DNA from 4 places in the Serratia sp. LTN-2 genome. Region 4 is predicted to be linked to each of the others. Evidence: predicted binding sites of a transcription regulator. Region 4 holds the regulator's gene; each other region holds the start of a gene.

Region 1 (5,275 bases), on a different contig from region 4:
CGCTATCACCATCTGCTGGTGGACGGTTTCAGCTTCACCGCCATCGCGCGCCGCGTGGCGGCGATTTACACCCATCTTTGCCGCGGCGACGCGCTGGAACCGACGCCTTTCACGGCGTTCAGCGACGTGGTGGCGGAATACCAGGCTTACCGGCAGGCCCCGGCCTGGCAACGCGACGCCGATTTCTGGCGCGAAAAAGCACGGCAGCTGCCGCCGCCGGCCACGCTCTGTCCGCAGCCGCTGGCCGGGCAAACGCCCACGCCGCGCATCCACCGGCTGGAACAGCGCTGCGATCCGCAGGCCTTCGCCGAACTGGTGCAGTGCGGCGCGCAGCAGAAGCTGAACGCCGCCGATATGGCGGTGGCGCTGGTGGCGCTGTGGGTGTCGCGTCTGAGCGGCCAACCGAGCTTCAGCGCCGGTTTTATCTTCATGCGCCGTACCGGATCGGCCGCCCTGTGCGCCGCCGGCCCGGTGATCAACGTGCTGCCGATGGAGATGCACCTCGAGCCGCAGGCCACGCTGTATGAGGCCGCCGCCCGCATCAGCCGCGAGCTGAAAACGGTGCGCCGCCATCAGCGCTACGACGCTGAACAGGTGCAGCGCGATCTGGGGCGCATCGGCGACGGTGAACCGCTGTACGGTACGGTCTTCAACTTCAAAATGTTCGATTACCAGCTGGACTTCGCCGGTATCGAAGGCATTACCCACGATCTGGCCTCCGGGCCGGTGCGCGATCTGGAGATTGCGCTGTTTATCGACGAACACCATCAGCTGAAGGTGGAGCTGCTGGCCAACGCCGAGCGTTACAGCCGTCAGGAACTGCTGGCGCATCTGCAGCGGTTGCCGCTGCTGCTGGCGCAGTTCGCCGCACAGGCAACGTTGCCGATCGGCGAAGCCGACATGCTGACCGCCGACGATCATGCGCTGCTGGCGCGGGTCAACGACACGGCGCATCCGGTGCCGGCGACCACGCTGAGCCAACTGCTGGCGCAGCAGGCGCAAAGCACGCCGGACGCACCGGCGCTGGCGGATGCGCATTTCAGCTTCACCTACCGCGAAACGCGCGAGCAGGTCACGGCGCTGGCGCGCCAGCTGGTGGCGCAGGGCGTGCGACCGGGCGACATCGTGGCGGTGGCACTGCCGCGTTCGGTGTTCCTGTCGCTGGCGTTGATGGCGATCGTGGAAGCGGGCGCCGCCTATCTGCCGCTGGACACCGGTTATCCGGACGAGCGGCTGGCGATGATGCTGGAAGACGCCGCGCCGCGGCTGGTCATCACCAACCCGGCGCAGCAGGCGCGTTTCGCCGACAAGGGCGAGATCTTGCTGTATGACGCGCCGCTGGCGGCCGATCACGCCGCCGGGGTGGCGATCGCGGGCCCGACGCCGGACCATGCGGCCTATATCATCTTTACCTCCGGCTCCACCGGGCGTCCGAAAGGCGTGCTGGTCGGCCATCAGGCGATCGTCAACCGCTTACTGTGGATGCAGCACCAGTACCCGCTGGGGGCGGACGACGCGGTGCTGCAGAAAACGCCATGCAGTTTCGACGTCTCGGTGTGGGAATTCTTCTGGCCGCTGATGGTCGGCGCCCGGCTGGTGATGGCGCCGCCGGAGGCGCACCGCGACCCGCAGCAGCTGCAACAGCTGATCGCACAACATCGCATTACCACGCTGCACTTCGTGCCGTCGATGCTGGCGGCCTTCGTCGCTGCCCTGGACGACGACGCGGCGGTGGCGAGCTGCGCCGCGCTGCGCCAGGTGTTCTGCAGCGGCGAAGCGCTGCCGGCGGAGCTGTGCCGCCTGTGGCAAAGCCGCACGGCGGTGCCGTTGCACAACCTCTACGGCCCGACCGAGGCGGCGGTGGACGTGACCTGGCATCCGGCCTACGGCGACGCGCTGGCGAAGGTGACCGGCGCCAACGTGCCGATCGGCCTGCCGGTATGGAACACCGGGTTGCGCATTCTGGACGCGCGCCTGCGGCCGGTGCCGCCGGGCGTGGCGGGCGATCTGTATCTGACCGGCGTGCAGCTGGCGCACGGCTACCTTGGCCGGCCGGATCTGACCGCCAGCCGCTTTGTCGCCGATCCGTTCGGCGAGGGCGGACGGATGTACCGCACCGGCGACGTGGCGCGCTGGCTGCCGGACGGCGCGGTGGAATATTTGGGCCGCAGCGACGATCAGCTGAAGATCCGCGGGCAGCGTATCGAGCTGAGTGAAATCGACCACGCCTTGCTGTCGCTGCCGGGCGTGCGCCAGGCGGTGACGCACGCGCTGGTGTTGCAGGGTACGCCGGTGGACGCCGGCGGCGATGCGCGCCAGCTGGTGGGTTATCTGGTGATGCAACCCGGCGCGAGCTGGGATGCGGAAGTTTTGCGTGCGGCGCTGGCCGACCGCCTGCCGCCGCACATGGTGCCGGTGGCGTTGGTGGAAATGCAGGATTTGCCGCTGAGCGCCAACGGCAAGCTGGATCGCAAGGCGTTGCCGCAGCCGCAGGGCGGTGAACGCAAGGCGGGGCGGACGCCGCAGGCCGGGTTGGAAAGCGAGATCGCGGCGGTATTCGCCCGTTTGCTGCAGCGCGAGCAGGTGTTCGCCGACGACGATTTCTTCGCGCTCGGCGGCCATTCGCTGCTGGCGATGCGCCTGGCGGCGGAGCTGCGCCGCGATCTGGGCAAGGCGGTGTCCGTCGGCCAGGTGATGGTGGCGTCGCGCGTTGAGCAGCTGGCCGCCTTGCTGGCGGAGGATCGCACGCAGGAAGAGGCCGATCGCAGTGGCTTCGACAGCGTATTGCCGCTGCGCGTCACCGAGGGGCCGACGCTGTTCTGTCTGCATCCGGCATCCGGCTTCTCCTGGCAGTTCAGCGTATTGCCGCGCTATCTCGACCAGCACTGGTCGCTGGTCGGCATCCAGTCGCCGCGGCCGGATGGCCCGCTGGCGCTGAGCGAAGACATGGATCAGGTAGTGGATGCCCACTTGCAGACGGTGTTGCAGGTGCAGCCGCACGGGCCGTACCACTTCATCGGTTATTCGCTCGGCGGCACGCTGGCGCAGGGCATCGCCGCCCGGTTGCAGGCGCGCGGCGAGCAAGTGGCGTTCCTCGGCCTGCTGGATACCTATCCGCCGGAGACCCAAAACTGGGACGTGATGCTGGACGACAACGTGTTGAAGGAAGTGCAGCGCGAGCGCGAGCAGTTCCTGGCGGTGTCGCAGGACACGCTCGATCCGGCGCTAGGCGAGACGCGCACGGCGATGTTCGACAACATCGAAGCCAACTACGCCGATTCGGTGCGGTTGCTGTCGCACACGCGGACCGCCCGTTTCCACGGCCAGGCGACGCTGTTCGTCGCTAAACGCACGCTGCAGGAAGGGATGGACGTGCAGCAAACCTGGTCGCAGTACGTCGATGCGCTGCAGGCGCACGAGCTGGACTGTGCGCACGTCGATATCGTTTCGCCGGCGTCGTTCAAAGTGCTGGGGCCGCTGCTGAACCGGATCTTGCGCACGCTGTAATGACGCCCTCATCCCGCCGCCAGGCACGGGATTATCCCGCGTTTGGCGGCGTTTCTTGCGGTCGCTCACAATTGAATATCAATGAGTTTTATTATCATTATTGATTTCGTCATCTGTGCTAGCATAGCGCCCCGCAACTGCAGAATCCCCGTTTAAAGATGTGGTGAACAACCGATGAGTAGCAAACCCTCCATCCTGCTTGATTTTAGCCTGCTGAAAACCAACCGGGCTTTCCGCGCGGTGTTCTGCGCGCGCTTTATCTCCATTGTGGCGCTGGGGTTGATGGCGATCGCCATCCCGGTGCAGATCCAGGCGTTGACCGGTTCCACCCTGCAGGTCGGGCTGGCGGTGACGCTGGCCGGCGGCGGCATGTTCGCTGGGCTGCTGATGGGAGGGGTATTGGCCGATCGCTATGAGCGACGCCGGCTGATTCTGTTTGCGCGTTCCACCTGCGGCGTCGGTTTTGTCGGCCTGTGTCTCAACGCCCTGCTGCCGTCGCCTTCGCTGGCGGCCATTTATCTGCTGGCGGTGTGGGACGGCTTCTTCGGCGCGGTGGGGGTGACGGCGCTGCTGGCGGCCACGCCGGCGCTGGTGGGCCGCGAAAACATCGTGCAGGCGGGCGCCATCAGCATGCTGACGGTGCGCTTCGGCTCGATTCTTTCTCCGGCGATCGGCGGCCTGGTGATCGCCCATATGGGCATCGCCTGGAACTACGGTCTGGCGGCGTTCGGCACCCTGCTGACGTTGCTGCCGCTGCTGAGCCTGCCGCAGCTGATGCCACCGCCGCAGCCGCGTGAACACCCGCTGCGCGCGCTGGCGGGCGGTTTCGCTTTCCTGTTCCAGAACAAGGTGATCGGCATGGTGGCGCTGATCGGCGCGCTGCTGACCATGGCCAGCGCGGTGCGCGTGCTGTACCCGGCGATGGCGGAAGGTTGGCACATCGACGCTGCCCACCTCGGTTATATGTACGCCGCCGTGCCGCTCGGCGCGGCCATCGGCGCGTTCACCAGCGGGCGCGTGGCGCACGTGGCGCGCCCCGGCTGGGTGATGCTGCTGACGGCGATCGCGGCGTTCGCCGCCATTGGCCTGTTCGGCCTGATGCCGTGGTACAGCCTGGCGTTGCTGTGTCTGGTGGCGTTCGGCTACCTGAGCGCGCTGAACTCGCTGCTGCAATACGGTCTGATCCAGAGCCTGACGCCGGACAACTTCCTCGGCCGCATCAATGGCCTGTGGACGGCGCAGAACGTGGTGGGCGATGCGCTGGGCGCGTTGCTGCTGGGGGCGATGGGCGCCTTTATGCTGCCGGCGATGAGCGCCAGCGGCTTTGGCTTCGGCGCGGCGGCGCTCGGCATCTTGCTGTTGTTCGCCATGACCGGTTTGCGTCAGGTCACGATGCACAAACCGGAGCCGCAGCCGGCTACGGAAAAGTAGTCGAACGCGTTAAGACAACGCTGTGGGATCAAATAGCAATGCTTATCATCGGCATGCGTAAAACCCACAGCGTTTATGTCATGATTTCGAAATGAAAGAAGTGCTTACGTTTATTGACATAGCAAATATCGGCGAGTAATTTAGCGCGGAATTAACTCAAATGATAATCATTATTATATTGGTTATCACTTCAAATTCTTGAGGGCGAAGCGATGGATACTGCCGTGAACGACATCAATCGAAAGGAAGTGCAGGAGTGCGAAGAGCAGCGATTTGCCGCTGATTTTTCTCCGGCGTCGGGCTTCTTCTTTACTTCTCCTTTCCGCAGTCTGACCAC
Region 2 (5,275 bases), on a different contig from region 4:
GTGTATCGCCAGAAACGACCGGAACTGCATGCCGCTTCCCACTTCAAAATGCCGGGCGGGGTCGTGATGGCCTGGCTGACGCTGGCGTTCTTCGCCTTTACGCTGGTGCTGATGGTGTTCGATCGCGATACGCTGATCGCGCTGTGCAGCATGCCACTCTGGTTTACCGCGCTTGGCCTGGTCTGGCGTTATCGGGTGCGCGACAGTCTGGCGCGCGAGAGCTACGTGTTTTATCAGCACGGCGCCGAGGCGGAATAACCGGCGAAGCAGGCGCGGCCGCCGCCGGCCCACTCGGCAAGCGGCGGCAACTGCGGTATGCTAAGCGGCTGAACAGCAAACCAAACCGGGCTATACGGAGACACCCCAGCGTGCCGAACACTTCTTCTCAACTCGAACTTTTGCGGTCGGTCGCCGACGGCATCGCGGCGCTGTTTTTCCCGAATGCGGAAGTGGTGATCCACGATTTGACCACCAACAAGATAGCCTATCTGGCGAACAACCTGTCGAAACGCAAGCCGGGCGATGACGCCGGGCTGGAGGACTTCACGCTCGACGACGACGTCAGCGTGACCGGCCCCTATGAAAAGCTGAACTGGGACGGCAAAAAGATGCGTTCGGTGAGCATCGCCGCGCGCGACGAGCAGGGCAACCCGAGCTATCTGCTGTGCATCAACCTGAGCACCGCGATGTTCGAGGATGCCCGCAACGCGCTGGATATGTTTTTATCGGTCACGCGATTGCAGCCGCAGCCGCAACAGCTGTTCAAAGACGACTGGCAGGAGAAGATCAACACCTTCCTGCATGACTGGCTGCGGCGCGAGAACGCTGCACTCGGCGCGCTGAGCCGCGAGCAGAAGCGTCGCCTGGTCAGCGATCTCTATCATCAGGGGGCGTTCAAGGCTAAAAGCGCGGCGGATTACATCGCCAACGTGCTGTCGATGGGGCGCGCCACGGTGTACAAACATCTGCGGGAATTGAAGCAGGAGTAAAGGCGGCGAGAAAGCGGGAAAGGGGCGGCGATGGCCGCCCCTTGTCGTTACCAGCGGTAGTTGACCGAAGCGATAATGCTGCGGCCGCTGCCGTAGAAGCAGGCGTACTCGCCGCTGCACGATGAAACGTATTTCTTGTCCGTCAGGTTCTGCACGTTGAGCTGGAGCGCCGCGCCGCGCAGCGCCGACGAAGCCTGACCGAGGTCATACTTCACCATGGCGTCGTACAGCGTGTAGTGCGGCACGTCGTACTGGCCGGTGGCGTCGGCCGGCGCATCGCCGATGTAGCGCACGCCGCTGCCGACGGTCAGGCCGTTCAGCGCACCGCTCAGGAAGCTGTAGCTGCCCCAGGCGGATGCCGCATGGCGCGGGATGCCCGCCGGGCTGTGGCCGATTTCATCCGCCGAATTGGAGTCTTTGGTCACCACGTCGGTGTAGGTATAGGCGGCGGTCAGCTTGATCTCCGGCGTCGGCTGAGCGTGCACTTCCGCCTCAATCCCCTTGGATTTCACCTCGCCAATCTGCTCGTAGGTGGAGGTGAGACGGTTATAGGACGCCACGTTGCGTTGGGTAATGTCGAACCAGGAGAGGGTCAACAGCGTGTTGCCGCCCGGGATCTGGTACTTCACGCCCACCTCGGTTTGCTTGCCGGTGGTCGGCTTGAGCGGATCGGCGCCCGGCGCGCTCGGATACAGGTTAGGATCGAACGAGGTGCTGTAGCTGACATACGGCGAAATACCGTTATCAAAGGCGTAAAGCAGCCCCGCGCGGCCGGTAAATTGCGCATCGTTGTAAGTCTGCTCTTTACCGCCGACGGTGCGATCGCGGGTGTTGACCTGCGACCAGTCCTGGCGGCCGGACAGCAGCAGGTTCCAGTCATTCCACTCCAGCTGGTCCTGCAGATACACCCCAACCTGATTCAGCGTTTTCAAGTCGCTGGAAGCCAGCGTCAGCGCGCTGCCATCAATGCTGCTATGCGTCGGGTTAGCCCAGTCGATCGGGTAGTCGTTGCCGCGATCGCGATACATCTTCGAATCGATATGGCTGTAACGATAATCCAGCCCGCCCAGCACGGTGTGTTTCACCTCGCCGGTATCGAACAGGCCCTTCAGCTGGTTATCCACGCCAAACTCGTTGGTCATCTGCGTTTCATGCTGCGCCATGCGGGTGACGGTGTGGTCGTTGACCTTCGAGTTTACGTTATAAACCAGATATTTATAGTCTTCATCGCGGTGGGTGAAGCGCAGGTTCTGGGTAAACGACAGCGCATCGTTGAAGTTATGCTCGAGGCTGTAACCGATCGACGCCTGCTCGCGCCGCGACTTGTTGAAGCTGGGCTCGCTGACGTTGAAATCGTAAGGCACGTAGCCCGCGCTGGTCGGGAACAGCGTGCCGGCGCGCGGCAGGAAGTTGCGCGACCCGGCTTTCGGATCGTTCTGGTAGCTGGTCAGCAGCGTAAAGCTGGTGTCTTCGTTCGGCAGCCAGGTGAAGGCCGGGGCGATAGCCACCCGTTGCTGCTTGCTGTCTTTGACGAACTCATGTTCGGTTCTGGCGATGCCGTTCAGGCGGTAGAACAGGGTGTTGTCGTCGTTGAGCTTGCCGCCGAAATCGAACGCCGTTTCCGCCAGATGGCGGTTGCCGGTGCTGAATTTAACTTCGTGAATGCTCTGGGCGGTAGGGCGCTTGCTGGTCATCACTACCACGCCGCCGGGGCTGACCTGACCGTACAGCACGCCGGCCGGGCCGTGCACCATCTCCACGCGCTCCAGCAGCCAGGGATCGATCTGCCCGGCGCCGCCGTTTTGGCTCGAGAGGCCAAAGTGCAGGCCGTCGAGCAGCTTGGGCGCATAGCGGAAGCCACGGCTGATCACTTCGTCATTGCGGTTGGAGTTGCCGCGGTAGGTGGTGATTACCCCGCTGGTGTAGTTCAGCGCGTCGGCGACCGACGCCGGTTCCTGGTCGTTCATTTGTTCGCGCGTGACCACGGAGATAGACTGCGGCGTCTTGCGCAGCGGGACGGCGGTTTTGGTGCCGGCGGCGCTCTCTTTGGCGACGATCCCTTTGACCGGCGCGGTCACGCTGTTTTGCGCGTCGGCGGTCACCAAAATCGTCTCGTCCGCCGCGGCCGACGCGCTTTGCGCGAAGGGCAGTAAAGCCAGCGCCGATCCCAGCAACAAACGCCTGGCGGACATCGCCTCGGCATTTTTGTTGTCCATCCCTTTGTTTTTAATCTTCATTATCTCTCCTGAATACCTGCTTTTGTGTGTCATGCCACCCTGATAAACCCCGAAATGCCGACGAGCGTGCTTTGCCTCATCAACGCGGAAGCGTCGTGTTTGCACGACGGTAAAAATCCGACAAATAGTATTGAAAATGATAATGAGTATCAATACGATTGTCAGGTTTTGTAAAAATCACTCATGTTATGTAAGGGGCGCTATGGAGTTTTTGCCGGAAAAGAGGCCAGACAACGGTCATGAGGGATTGGCGGCGCAATGGCTGCGTGAAGAGACGGCAGGGCAGCGCGCATGGTGGCAGAAGGTTGCCGCTCACGGCACGCCCATCGTCGAGCCGTACGACGACAGCCACGTCAAAATGACCTGGCTATGGCGCGACCCTGCCGGCGATGAGCAGTGCTCGCCGATACGTCGCGTCTATGCCGATATCAACGGCATTACCGATCACCACAGCACGTCTCCCAGCAGCCTGACCCGGCTCCCCGGCACCGACGTTTGGTACGGCGCGGCCGTTATCGATCGCCGCTGGCGCGGCGGCTACAGCCTGATCCCCATCACCGACCGGGAGCTTCCCCCGGTATTCAGCGACGAAGAAACGCTGCGCGATCGCCAGCAGCGCGCCTGGTGGATCTCTTTGTTCCCGCTGGCGATCGCCGATCCGCTGAATCGCCTCTCGCTGGGGCCTTCGCATCGCCTGCGCCCGGTTTCCCTGGCCCAGGGGCCGGATGCCGACGACCAAAGCGCCTGGCAGGCCGCCGATCGGCCGCTGGAACAAACGCGGCTACAGCTCTTGCAGTGGCGCAGCGAACGGCTGGGCACCCAACGGCGCGTCTGGCTGTATGCCAGCGGCGACGCCGAGGTGAAAGCGGAGCGTCCACTGGTGCTGCTGCTCGATGGCCAAAACTGGATCGAGAGGCACGCGCTGTTGCCGGTGATCGAGAACGAGACCGCAAAAGGGCAGCTGCCGCCGGCATGTTGGCTGCTGATCGATGCGATCGATGGCGAACACCGGGAAAACGAACTGCCTTGCAACGCCGCTTTCTGGCAGGCGGTAATCGACGAACTGTTGCCGCAGGCGCAGCGGCGCGAACCCTTCAGCGAGGCGGGCGCGCGCACCGTGGTCGCCGGCCAGAGCTACGGCGGGCTGGCGGCGCTGTACGCCGGCCTGCACTGGCCAGAACGCTTCGGCCACGTGCTGAGCCAGTCCGGCTCTTTCTGGTGGCCCACGGTGCAGTTCGTTACCCAGTTCGAAAAGCGCCACGAGCTGGAGGAAGGCTGGCTGATACGCCAGGTTCGGCAACGCCGCGCGGCGGCACCCACGCTCACCGTGCTCCAGCAAGCCGGCGATCGCGAGGCGGACATCGAATTCGTCAATCGCCAGATGCACGAGGCGCTGACGGCGGCGGGGCACCGCGCCGATTATCGCGTGTTTTCCGGCGGCCACGATGCGCTGTGCTGGCGCGGCGGCCTGGTGGACGGCGTGCGCCAACTGCTTTGCGCGATGAAATAACCCACACATGTTGACAGACTGGTAAGGCAAATGACTCAGGAACAACAAAACCCGTTCGATGACGAAAGTCTCCGTTTCTCCGTATTGATCAATGCGCAGCAGCAGTATTCGCTGTGGCCGCAGTTTGCCGATACGCCGCCGGGGTGGCGAGTGCTGATGGGGCCGGCGGCGCGCGGTGAATGCATCGACTACATCGAAACGCACTGGCAGGACATGCGGCCGGCGTCGTTGAAAGCGACGGATGCGCAGCGTTAATCGCGCAGCAACCACATCGCTACATTCCGTTTGAGGAAAAGGACAGACACCATGTCAGAAACGCTTTCATTGCCGGATACTCAGGTCGAGTACCGGGATTATCCGCTGGTTGCGGCACAACCGGGGATCTGGATCGCCGATCAAATCGCGCTGCGTCGCAACAGCTTCGCCGTGGCGCATTACACCGAACTGCATGGCGATATCGATCGTCCGGCGCTGGAACGCGCGATCCGTCAGGGGCTGGCGGAAGCGGATACGGTTCAGGCGCGGTTCTTTGAGGCGCA
Region 3 (5,275 bases), on a different contig from region 4:
GCCTGCTCGGCGGTTACCGGCGCGGGCTGCGGCTCGAGGAATTGCTGCTCCAGCAGGCCTTCCAGCGGCGTGTATTTCCAGTTCTCATGCTTGCGCGTCGGCCAGCCGAGCCGCAGCGCCTGCTGCCAGTGCGCCAGCGCATGCGGTGAACGCTCGCCGCCGCGCCCTTCGAACAGGCGATACAGCTGCTGCAGCGCGTTTGAATTACTGTTGGTCGGTAAGCCAGCCATAGCCCTGCTCCTCCAACTGTTTCACCAGCGAGAAATCGCCGGATTTGACGATGCGCCCCTGCGACAGCACGTGCACGTAATCCGGTTTGATGTAGTCCAGAATACGCTGGTAGTGGGTGACGATGATAAAGGCGCGCTTGCCGTCACGCAGCGAATTGACGCCGTTGGCGACGATCTTCAGCGCGTCGATGTCCAGACCGGAGTCGGTTTCATCGAGAATGCACAGATCCGGCTCCAGCGCCGCCATCTGCAGAATATCGTTGCGCTTTTTCTCGCCGCCCGAGAAACCGACGTTGACCGAACGGGTCAGCAGATCGGCCGGCATATCCAGCAGCGCGATCTTCTCTTCGATGAAATCGGCGAAGTCAAAGCGATCCAGAGGCTCCTGTTCGCGGTATTTGCGCACCGCGTTGACCGACGTTTGCAGGAAAAAGTGGTTGCTGACGCCGGGGATCTCCACCGGGTACTGGAAGGCCAGAAACACGCCTTCGCCGGCGCGATCTTCCGGATCCAGCTCCAGCAGGTCCTTGCCCTTGAAGGTGACTTCCCCTTCGGTCACTTCGTACTCTTCACGCCCGGCCAGCGTGGCGGACAGCGTACTCTTGCCCGAGCCGTTCGGGCCCATGATGGCGTGCACTTCGCCCGGTTTAATCTCCAGATCCAATCCCTTGAGGATCTCGTTGCCTTCCACGCTGACTTTCAAATTCTTGATGCTTAACATGCTGTGTCCTCAGATAGCGCCGACGGCGCTAAAAATGCGGCGATTAGCCCACGCTGTGTTCCAGGCTGATGGCCAAAAGTTTCTGCGCCTCGACGGCGAACTCCAGCGGCAGCTCGGAGAAAACGTCCTTGCAGAAACCGTTGACGATCATCGAAATGGCGTCATCCTCGCTGATGCCGCGCTGCAGGCAGTAGAACAGCTGGTCGTCGCCGATCTTCGAGGTGGTGGCTTCGTGCTCCAGCTGAGCGCTGTTGTTGCGCGCTTCGACGTACGGGAACGTGTGGGCGCCGCTGTCCGGCCCGATCAGCATCGAGTCGCACTGGGTAAAGTTACGGGCGTTTTCCGCCCCCGGCAGGATTTTCACCAGGCCGCGATAGGTGTTCTCGCTGTGGCCGGCGGAGATGCCTTTGGCGATGATGGTCGACTTGGTGTTTTTGCCGATGTGGATCATCTTGGTGCCGGTATCCGCCTGCTGATGGCCGCTGGTCAGCGCCACCGAGAAGAATTCGCCGATCGAGTTGTCGCCCTGCAGGATCACGCTCGGGTATTTCCAGGTGATGGCCGAGCCGGTTTCCGACTGGGTCCAGGACATTTTCGAACCGGCGCCTTCACACAGCGCGCGCTTGGTGACGAAGTTGAGGATGCCGCCCTTGCTCTCGCCGCCGGAGAACCAGTTCTGCACCGTCGAGTATTTCACTTCGGCGTCTTTATGCAAGATCACTTCCACCACCGCCGCGTGCAGCTGGTAGCTATCGCGCACCGGGGCAGAACAGCCCTCGATGTAGCTGACGTAACTGCCTTCGTCGGCGATCAGGATGGTGCGCTCAAACTGGCCGGTTTTGGCGGCGTTGATACGGAAATAGGTCGACAGCTCCATCGGGCAACGCACGCCCTTCGGCACGTAGACGAAGGTGCCGTCGGAAGCCACCGCGGCGTTCAGCGCGGCGAAGAAGTTATCGTTGGACGGCACCACCCGCCCCAGGTATTGGCGCACCAGATCCGGGTACTCCTGGATCGCTTCGCCGAACGAGCAGAAGATCACCCCGCTCTCCGCCAGTTTTTCACGGTAGGTGGTGGCGACCGAGACCGAGTCGAAGATGGCGTCCACCGCCACCTCGCTGCCCTCGCGTACCGGCACGCCGAGTTGGTTGAACGCCAGCTCCACTTCGCTGGTCAGGTAATCTTTTTCCGTCGCCGCGCCCGTTTGCTGCTCGGCGCCGGGTTGCGAACCGCAGGCGTCGTCGCAGCTGCCGCAGGACGGCGCCGAATAGTAACTGTAGTCCTGGTAGTTCAGGCGATCGTAATTGGCCTTCAGCCAGTGCGGTTCTTCCATCTGCAGCCAGGCGCGATAGGCCTCGAGGCGGAATTCCAGCATCCACTCGGGTTCGTTGCGCTTGGCCGAGATGGCGCGCACCACCTCTTCGTTGATGCCCTTGGCCAACTCATCGGTTGCCAGCTGGGTGAAGAAGCCTTCTTTGTAGCGACCTTCGCTGACCCAAGCCTGCACTTCATTAGGCATTTCTACATTGCTTCGTGTCATGTTGATTGCATCGCTCAAACGCCAAAACTCTCGCCGCACCCGCAGGCATGCTGAGCTTTAGGGTTGTTGAATTTGAAGATCTGGTTCAGCCCTTCACGGACATAATCGACCGTGGTGCCATCGATAAACGGCATCGCCTTCAGCGGCACATACAGTTTGGCGCCGTCGCGCTCAAACAGCAGATCGTCATCGGCGGGGTCGCGGGTCAGATCCAGCACATAGGCAAAGCCGGCGCAGCCGGATTGTTTCACCCCTAGCTGCAGCCCTTTCACCTGCGGATCCTGCTGCATCAGTTTCGTTATTTGTCGTACGGCGCTGTCGCTGAGCGAAATGCCTTGCCAGACATTTTCATCCAGAGAAAAAGTGCCGACATTTTCCGTTTGCATAGGGTCTACCTCACACTCGTGTTTGGCCACAGCCAATCTGGGTTGCTTATATGTTAGTGATAACGATTATCACTTCAACCGTTTGTTTTGCGGGGGTATCCGCCGCGAGCGCGGTTTTTCGCTGCGGCGCGCGGCAAGCCAACGGGACATCCGTGGCGGCTTGCGGCGTCAGGCGGCAAGGTGTGCATGCTATCCCTATGAATTTGTTATCTATCCTGCATCACCGCACCGCACTCCCCGGTGGCCCGTCAGCGTTACAGCGCCACGGTGCGTTGCCGTTCTAAACATTCATAGAAAATACCTATTTCTGCATTCTGTCTGTCGTAAATGTGCGTTTATCGGCATTTCTCGCCCTGTGCGGACTGAGGGGCTGCTGATTAAAGTTTAGTCGCTCTGGATCAAGTTGGGCCGCCGAGGGCCAATTGCCACCCTGCACAACAAAAAAACGCCGTATCGGGGATTGATCGGCAACGCGGCAGTTTATATGATAATGATTATCATTCAATTTGAATTTGAGCGCGAAGCCAATGACTCTTACGATCAACGCATGGTTGCTGGGCAAGATTGACGAATACAAATTCAGCGTGCGCGACGCCACGGTGGACTTTTATATGGCCGAAGCGGCGCTGCGACGCCCGGAATGCAATATTGATCATCTGAAGCGATACAACAGCGTCAGCCTGACCATGGCCAATCTGTGCCTGGAGAACGGCGACGACGACAGCTACCTGCACGCGCTCAGCAAGCTGCACAACCGGCTGATCGTCGAGATCAACAATCCGCAGCGCTGCCAGCTGTTTCGGGTGCAAAGCTACCACTTCGCACGCCACACGCTGACGCTGATCTGCCAAAAATATGCGATGGAAGGCACCTGGGAGAAGGCGAACGCGTTTCAGAAGGACTTCGTCAAACGCGTGCCGTTTCAACTGTAAAGCGATGCGTTCCGCAGGCCGCTGGCCTGCGGAAGCCGACGGGGATCAGTCGATGACCGCCGTGGTCAGACGCGAGGTGCAGCACAGCCGGTCGCGCGCGTCGAAGATCTCTATCTGCCACACCTGATGGCGGCGGCCCACGTGCAGCGCACGGCACACCCCGCGCACCTGCCCATCGAACACCGCGCGCAGGTGGTTGGCGTTGATCTCCAGCCCCACCACTTTCTGCTCGCCTTCGCTGCACAGGTAGCCGGCCATCGATCCCATCGATTCCGCCAGCACCACCGACGCTCCGCCGTGCAACAGCCCGAACGGCTGCCGGGTACGGCCATCGACCGGCATGGTGGCCTCGAGGAAATCCTCGCCCATCTGGGTAAACTCGATGCCCACATGGCTGACCATGCAGCCGTCACCGGCGCGGTTCAGCTGCTCCAGCGATGTTTCACGTTTCCACAATTTCACTCAATCATCTCCAGAAGTGCCTGTAATGGGTGGCGCACGCCATTGCCCTCGATGCGTTTCACCTGGCTGCGGCACGAATAGCCGGTCGCCAGGCAGCGCTGCCGCGGCAAACGCTGCAGCGTCGGATGCCATGATAGCTCATAAATGCCGAGCGAGTTTTGCAGGTTCTTGGCTTCGTGGCCGTAAGTGCCCGCCATGCCGCAGCAGCCGACGCTGACGTTCTCCAGTTTGGCGCCGAAGCGGGCGAAGATCGCCGCCCACTGCTGGCCGCTGGCCGGCAGCGCGGTGGTTTCGGTGCAGTGGCCGAACAGATACCAGGGCTCGCCGGTCGCCGGCTGTTCGGCGCGATCCGCGATCCGCTGTTGCAACCATTCATGCACCAGCTGCACCTGGAAATCGCCGCGCTCGGCGCCGAGGATCTCGCGGTATTCGTCGCGGTAGCACAGCACCAGCGCAGGATCGACGCCCACCATAGGCATGCCGAGCTGCGCCACGCGGTTGAGGAAATCGGCGGTTTTGCGTGCGGTGCGGGCAAAGCGCGTCAGGAAACCTTTCACATGCTGCGCCTTGCCGTTCGGCGAGAACGGCAGCAGCACCGGTTTATAGCCGAGCTTCTCCACCAGCCGCACGAAATCCGCCACCACTTTGGCGTCGTAATAGCTGGTGAACGGATCCTGAACGATCAGCACGTGCTCTGCGCGTTGCTCGGCGCTCAACCCTTCCAACTGCTCCAGCGTCAACGTGGTCGCGCGGTGGCCGGACAGCTGCTGGCGCAGCGTCGGGCTGGACAACAGCGGCAGATCGACCATGCCGATGGCGTTGCGGCTCATCTCCCGCAGCCACGGCTGGCGGAAGAAGAAGTTGAACACCTTCGGCGCGCGGGCCATCAGCGGGGTGTAGCTCTCCACGCCGGCGACCATGTAGTCGCTCACCGGGCGCAGATAGCGGGTGTGGTAGAGCTGCAGGAAGCGCGAACGGAACCCCGGCACGTCAATCTTGATCGG
Region 4 (5,275 bases):
AAGCTGGAGCCGACCGCCAAATTCAGCGGTTTCCCTGCCGGCAAGGCGGTGGAAATCCCGGTGGTCGCCGAATATTGGCAGCTGTTTAGAAATGACTTCCTGCCGCGCTGGTATGCCACGTCCGGCGACGCCAAACCGAAAATGCTGGCGAATACCGACACCGAAAACCTGGACCAGTTCGTGGCGCCGTTCACCGGCGATCAGTGGAAGCGCACCAAAGACGACAAAAACATTTTGATGACGCCGGCTTCGCGCTTTGTCAGCAATGCCGAGCTGCAGACGCTGCCCGCCGGCGCGCTGCGCGGCCAGATCGTGCCGACGCCGATGCAGGTGAAGGTCCACGCGCAGGACGCCGATCTGCGCAAAGGGGTCTCGCCGGATCTGAGCACGCTGGTCAAGCCGGCGGCAGATGTCGTCAACCAGCGCTTTGCGCTGCTGGGCGTGCCGGTTCAGGCCAACGGCTATCCGATCAAGACCGATATCCAGCCGGGCAAGTTTAAAGGCGCGATGGCGGTGCCGGGCGCCTATGAGCTGAAGATCGGCAAAAAAGAGGCGCGGGTGATCGGCTTCGATCAGGCCGGGGTGTTCTATGGGTTGCAGTCGATCCTGTCGTTAGTGCCGACCGACGGCAGCGGCAAGATCGCTACATTGGACGCCAGCGACGCGCCGCGCTTCCAGTATCGCGGCATTTTCCTCGACGTGGCGCGCAACTTCCATAAGAAGGATGCGGTGTTGCGTCTGCTGGATCAGATGGCGGCCTACAAACTCAACAAATTCCACTTCCACCTAAGCGATGATGAAGGTTGGCGTATCGAGATCCCCGGTTTGCCTGAGCTGACGGAAGTCGGCGGCCAGCGCTGCCACGATCTGAGCGAAACCACCTGCCTGCTGCCGCAGTACGGCCAGGGGCCGGACGTCTACGGCGGTTTCTTCAGCCGTCAGGACTATATCGACATCATCAAATACGCCCAGGCGCGCCAGATTGAAGTGATCCCTGAGATCGACATGCCGGCGCACGCCCGCGCCGCGGTGGTGTCGATGGAGGCGCGCTATAAAAAGCTGCATGCCGCCGGAAAAGAGCAGGAGGCCAACGAATTCCGCCTGGTGGATCCGACCGATACCTCCAATACCACCTCCGTGCAGTTCTTTAACCGCCAGAGCTACCTGAACCCGTGCCTGGATTCTTCCCAGCGCTTTGTCGACAAGGTGATCGGCGAGATCGCCCAGATGCATAAAGAAGCCGGGCAGCCGATCAAAACCTGGCACTTCGGCGGCGACGAGGCGAAAAACATCCGCCTGGGCGCCGGCTATACCGACAAGGCGAAACCGGAGCCGGGTAAAGGCGTCATCGACCAGAGCAACGAAGACAAGCCGTGGGCCAAGTCGCAGGTTTGCCAGACGATGATCAAAGAAGGCAAGGTGGCCGACATGGAGCACTTGCCGAGCTACTTCGGCCAGGAGGTCAGCAAGCTGGTGAAGGCGCACGGCATCGACAGAATGCAGGCCTGGCAGGACGGCCTGAAAGACGCCGAGAGCGCGAAGTCGTTCGCCACCTCGCGCGTGGGCGTCAACTTCTGGGATACCTTGTACTGGGGCGGTTTCGACAGCGTCAACGATTGGGCCAATAAAGGGTATGAAGTGGTGGTCTCCAACCCGGACTACGTCTACATGGACTTCCCTTACGAGGTGAACCCGGACGAGCGCGGTTACTACTGGGGCACCCGCTTCAGCGACGAGCGCAAGGTGTTCAGCTTCGCGCCGGACAACATGCCGCAGAACGCGGAAACCTCGGTCGATCGCGACGGCAACCACTTCAACGCCAAGAGCGACAAGCCGTGGCCGGGAGCCTACGGGTTGTCCGCTCAGCTGTGGAGCGAAACCCAGCGCACCGATCCGCAGATGGAATACATGATCTTCCCGCGCGCGCTGTCGGTGGCCGAACGCGCCTGGCACCGCGCCGGTTGGGAGCAGGACTATCGCGCCGGCCGCGAATACAAAGGCGGGGAGACCCACTTTGTCGACACCAAGGCGCTGGAGAAAGACTGGCTGCGCTTCGCCAATATCCTGGGCCAGCGTGAACTGGCCAAGCTGGACAAAGGCGGCGTCGCTTATCGTCTGCCGGTGCCCGGCGCACGCGTAGCGGGCGGCAAGCTGGAGGCGAATATCGCGCTGCCGGGATTGGGCATCGAGTACTCCACCGACGGCGGCAAGCAGTGGCAGCGTTATGACGCCAAGGCCAAGCCGGCGGTATCGGGTGAGGTGCAGGTGCGTTCGGTCAGTCCGGACGGTAAACGTTACAGCCGCGCCGAGAAGGTCTAAGCCCGGCGCATCGGCCTGTCGTCATGGCGGCGGGCTGCTTAACGAAGGGGGAATGCGTCCGCCTCTGCGCGTGTCGGCGTGAAGCGGACGTGAAAGTGAGAGCAGTACGTGGAGTCGCAGTGCCGCTGCAATTGTAGTATTTCATGACATGATCTTTCCCCGGCTGGTCCGGGGATTTTTTTGCTCACCGTTCAGCAAGCATAAAAAAACCGCCTCAGGGTGAGGCGGTTTTTCATAGCCAGTCAGGCTTATTTCTTGTCGTGCAGCGTTTCGTCTTCGCGGCAGTCACCGGTTTCACAGTGGCCGTACAGGTACAGGCTGTGGTTGGTGAGCTTGATGCCGTGCTGCTTGGCGATATCACGCTGGCGCACTTCGATGGATTCGTCACTGAATTCGATCACTTTGCCGCAGTCCAGGCAAATCAGGTGATCGTGGTGATGCTGTTGGGTCAGTTCGAACACGGACTTGCCGCCTTCGAAATTGTGACGTGTCACAATGCCCGCATCGTCAAACTGGTTCAGTACGCGATAAACCGTTGCCAGGCCGATCTCTTCGCCCATATCAATCAGTTTTTTGTACAAATCTTCCGCACTGACGTGATGGCATTCCGGATTTTGCAGTACTTCCAGGATTTTGAGTCGCGGAAGCGTGACTTTTAAGCCGGCCTTCTTCAATGCGATGTTGTTGTCGGTCATGCGAATTCAGTCCTGTTACTATGCTAATCAAGTTGAGGCGTACTCGCCTGTGGCATCGGTCGGCACAAAGAGTTAATGCGTCTCATTATAGAACCGGTTGTACTAAATGGAAACCGCCGGTTGTTAACAAAGATATAATTGCACTATTGCATGTTTTGCATGCAACGCCTTGATGGGTGGGATAAACCGATAACTCAGTCTACCTTGACGGGGTGGGAAGTTACAAATCTGTAGCTTCTATCGCAGCAATCCCTGCTGCCGATGATGGCCCTGTGCGCACACTATGCACTTTACAGGGCCTTTGTTCAACCTTTCGCCAGTTGCGGCGTTTAGCCGACGATATCGGCCAGGCTCAGCTCTTCGACGATCTGTTTGACCCAGGCATCGACGCGCTCGTTGGTCAGCTCCGGCTGGCGGTCTTCGTCGATCGCGAGACCAATGAAGTGGTTGTCGTCCGCCAGGCCTTTGGAGGCCTCGAAGTGGTAGCCTTTGGTCGGCCAGTGGCCCACGATGGCCGCGCCGCGCGGTTCAATGATGTCGCGGATGGTGCCCATCGCGTCACAGAAGTATTCCGCGTAGTCTTCCTGGTCGCCGCAGCCGAACAGCGCCACCAGTTTGCCGTTGAAATCGACTTCTTCCAGCGTCGGGAAGAAATCATCCCAGTCACACTGCGCTTCACCGTAGTACCAGGTCGGGATACCCAGCAGCAGGATATCGAACCCTTCCAGGTCTTCTTTGCTGCTTTTAGCGATGTCGTGTACTTCAGAGACGTCGTCGCCAAACTGTTTCTGGAGAATTTTCTGGATCATTTTGGCAATGTTTTCGGTATTGCCAGTGTCGCTGCCAAAGAAAATGCCTACAGTAGCCATATCGCGTATAACCTTTAAATTCAAGTAATTGCATTACTCGATGCCAGCACTGCCGCCGCTGACGCCGATTAAAATGATGCCATGACAAGAGCCTTTCGCCACGGGGGCGGGCGCCGACAGGCGCAGTCTCTTGCCGGTAAATGCGTATCATGCCAGAAAGTGGCGCCGGGGTTTTATCGCATTTATGCGATGCCGGAGAATGAAGAAAAGCGTGGTCGATCCGGCGTTGTCCTTAACGCCGCGCCGCGCGTGCGGCCGAAGAGATCAATGTTCCGGCTGTTCTTCCGCCAGTTGCGCCAACAGCATCTGCTCGATGAGTTCGCTGCGGCTAATGTTGCGCTGTTCCGCCAGTTTGTTCAGGGCGTCCACCGCATCCGCGTTGATTTTCAGCTCTACGCGCCGCAATCCACGCACTTTATCGCGCCGTAACTGATTGCGCTTATTGATTCTAAGCTGTTCATCGCGGGAAAGCGGGTTGGTTTTCGGGCGCCCCGGACGGCGTTCATCTGCGAACAGATCCAGCGTCGTGCGATCCGTTTGTTCTTTTGCCATAGGTAGCGGTACTGCAAGGGAGTTTGCATCAAAAAGCGCTCGCACGCTTCCGGAGGCATCGGTTAACACACTTCGGGCCAATAAACCCTAACCCAAATTCACCCCCGAACCGGCGTTCGCGAACGCGCTGGCGCGGCGGCAAAATTATAGCGCGCCATATTACCCCAGCAGATGGAGCGGCGACAATGCCTAACTGCGGGCTAAACGCGCTAAGCCGTTATCTTTAGCGCGTTTTTTCGCCAGATGAGCGTATTTTTCAGGCTTCGTCGAGGAAACGGTGGATGGCGCGCAGCACCGCGTCCGGTTTTTCGGCGTGCACCCAATGGCCGGTGCCGGCGACGACATGGGCGCGAGCCTGCGGGAACTGGCGGGCGATGTCCGCACGATAGCTGTCCTGCACGTACGGCGACAGGCCGCCGCGAATGAACAGCGTCGGGTGCGGCCAGGCCGGCACGTCCTGCCAGCCGGTGATGTCTTCGTAGCGTTCGATCAGCACCGGCAGGTTGAAGCGCCATTCGCCATTGTGGAAGGACTTCAGCAGGAACTGGATCACGCCTTCTTCCTGCAGATAGTCGCGCATCAGCTGGGCGGCCGCCTGGCGTTGGGTGATGCCGGCGGCGCTGACGGCCTTCAGCGCGGCGAAGATCTCATCGTGGCGGCGAGTCTGGTAATCCACCGGCGCCACGTCGATGACGATCAGCTTAGCGATGCGCTCCGGCGCGATGGCGGTCAGCGCCATCGCCGCTTTACCGCCCATCGAATGGCCGATGACGATCGCTTTATCCAGCTGCAGTTCGTCGAGCAGCGCCAGCAGATCCTGCGCCATGGCGGGGTAGTTCA

Evidence for each region. Region 4 encodes Fur, which represses iron uptake genes when iron is present. Its sites were predicted from a motif close to ATAATAATGAGAACNACTATCAA; they were not measured.
Region 1: the regulator Fur is predicted to act here: its motif matches at 3,583-3,605, upstream of entS (enterobactin transporter EntS).
Region 2: the regulator Fur is predicted to act here: its motif matches at 3,357-3,379, upstream of fes (enterochelin esterase).
Region 3: the regulator Fur is predicted to act here: its motif matches at 2,928-2,950, upstream of sufA (Fe-S cluster assembly scaffold SufA).

The regions. Positions count from the first base shown of each region.
Region 1 covers NZ_JCAXDO010000026.1:8,739-14,013, reverse strand. Annotated here, with positions in the region: gene AC6BYQ_RS26085 (enterobactin synthase subunit F) at 1-3,507, shown strand, start outside; gene entS (enterobactin transporter EntS) at 3,682-4,938, shown strand; gene AC6BYQ_RS26075 (isochorismate synthase) at 5,151-5,275, shown strand, end outside.
Region 2 covers NZ_JCAXDO010000001.1:133,850-139,124, reverse strand. Annotated here, with positions in the region: gene AC6BYQ_RS00670 (amino acid permease) at 1-258, shown strand, start outside; gene AC6BYQ_RS00665 (helix-turn-helix transcriptional regulator) at 369-989, shown strand; gene AC6BYQ_RS00660 (TonB-dependent siderophore receptor) at 1,037-3,226, opposite strand; gene fes (enterochelin esterase) at 3,429-4,736, shown strand; gene AC6BYQ_RS00650 (MbtH family protein) at 4,767-4,991, shown strand; gene AC6BYQ_RS00645 (amino acid adenylation domain-containing protein) at 5,043-5,275, shown strand, end outside.
Region 3 covers NZ_JCAXDO010000011.1:121,269-126,543, forward strand. Annotated here, with positions in the region: gene sufD (Fe-S cluster assembly protein SufD) at 1-230, opposite strand, end outside; gene sufC (Fe-S cluster assembly ATPase SufC) at 205-951, opposite strand; gene sufB (Fe-S cluster assembly protein SufB) at 995-2,491, opposite strand; gene sufA (Fe-S cluster assembly scaffold SufA) at 2,506-2,877, opposite strand; gene AC6BYQ_RS19795 (hypothetical protein) at 3,405-3,809, shown strand; gene menI (1,4-dihydroxy-2-naphthoyl-CoA hydrolase) at 3,855-4,271, opposite strand; gene ydiJ (D-2-hydroxyglutarate dehydrogenase YdiJ) at 4,268-5,275, opposite strand, start outside.
Region 4 covers NZ_JCAXDO010000004.1:353,309-358,583, forward strand. Annotated here, with positions in the region: gene AC6BYQ_RS11600 (beta-N-acetylhexosaminidase) at 1-2,319, shown strand, start outside; gene fur (ferric iron uptake transcriptional regulator) at 2,568-3,014, opposite strand; gene fldA (flavodoxin FldA) at 3,344-3,883, opposite strand; gene ybfE (LexA regulated protein) at 4,148-4,435, opposite strand; gene ybfF (esterase) at 4,692-5,275, opposite strand, start outside.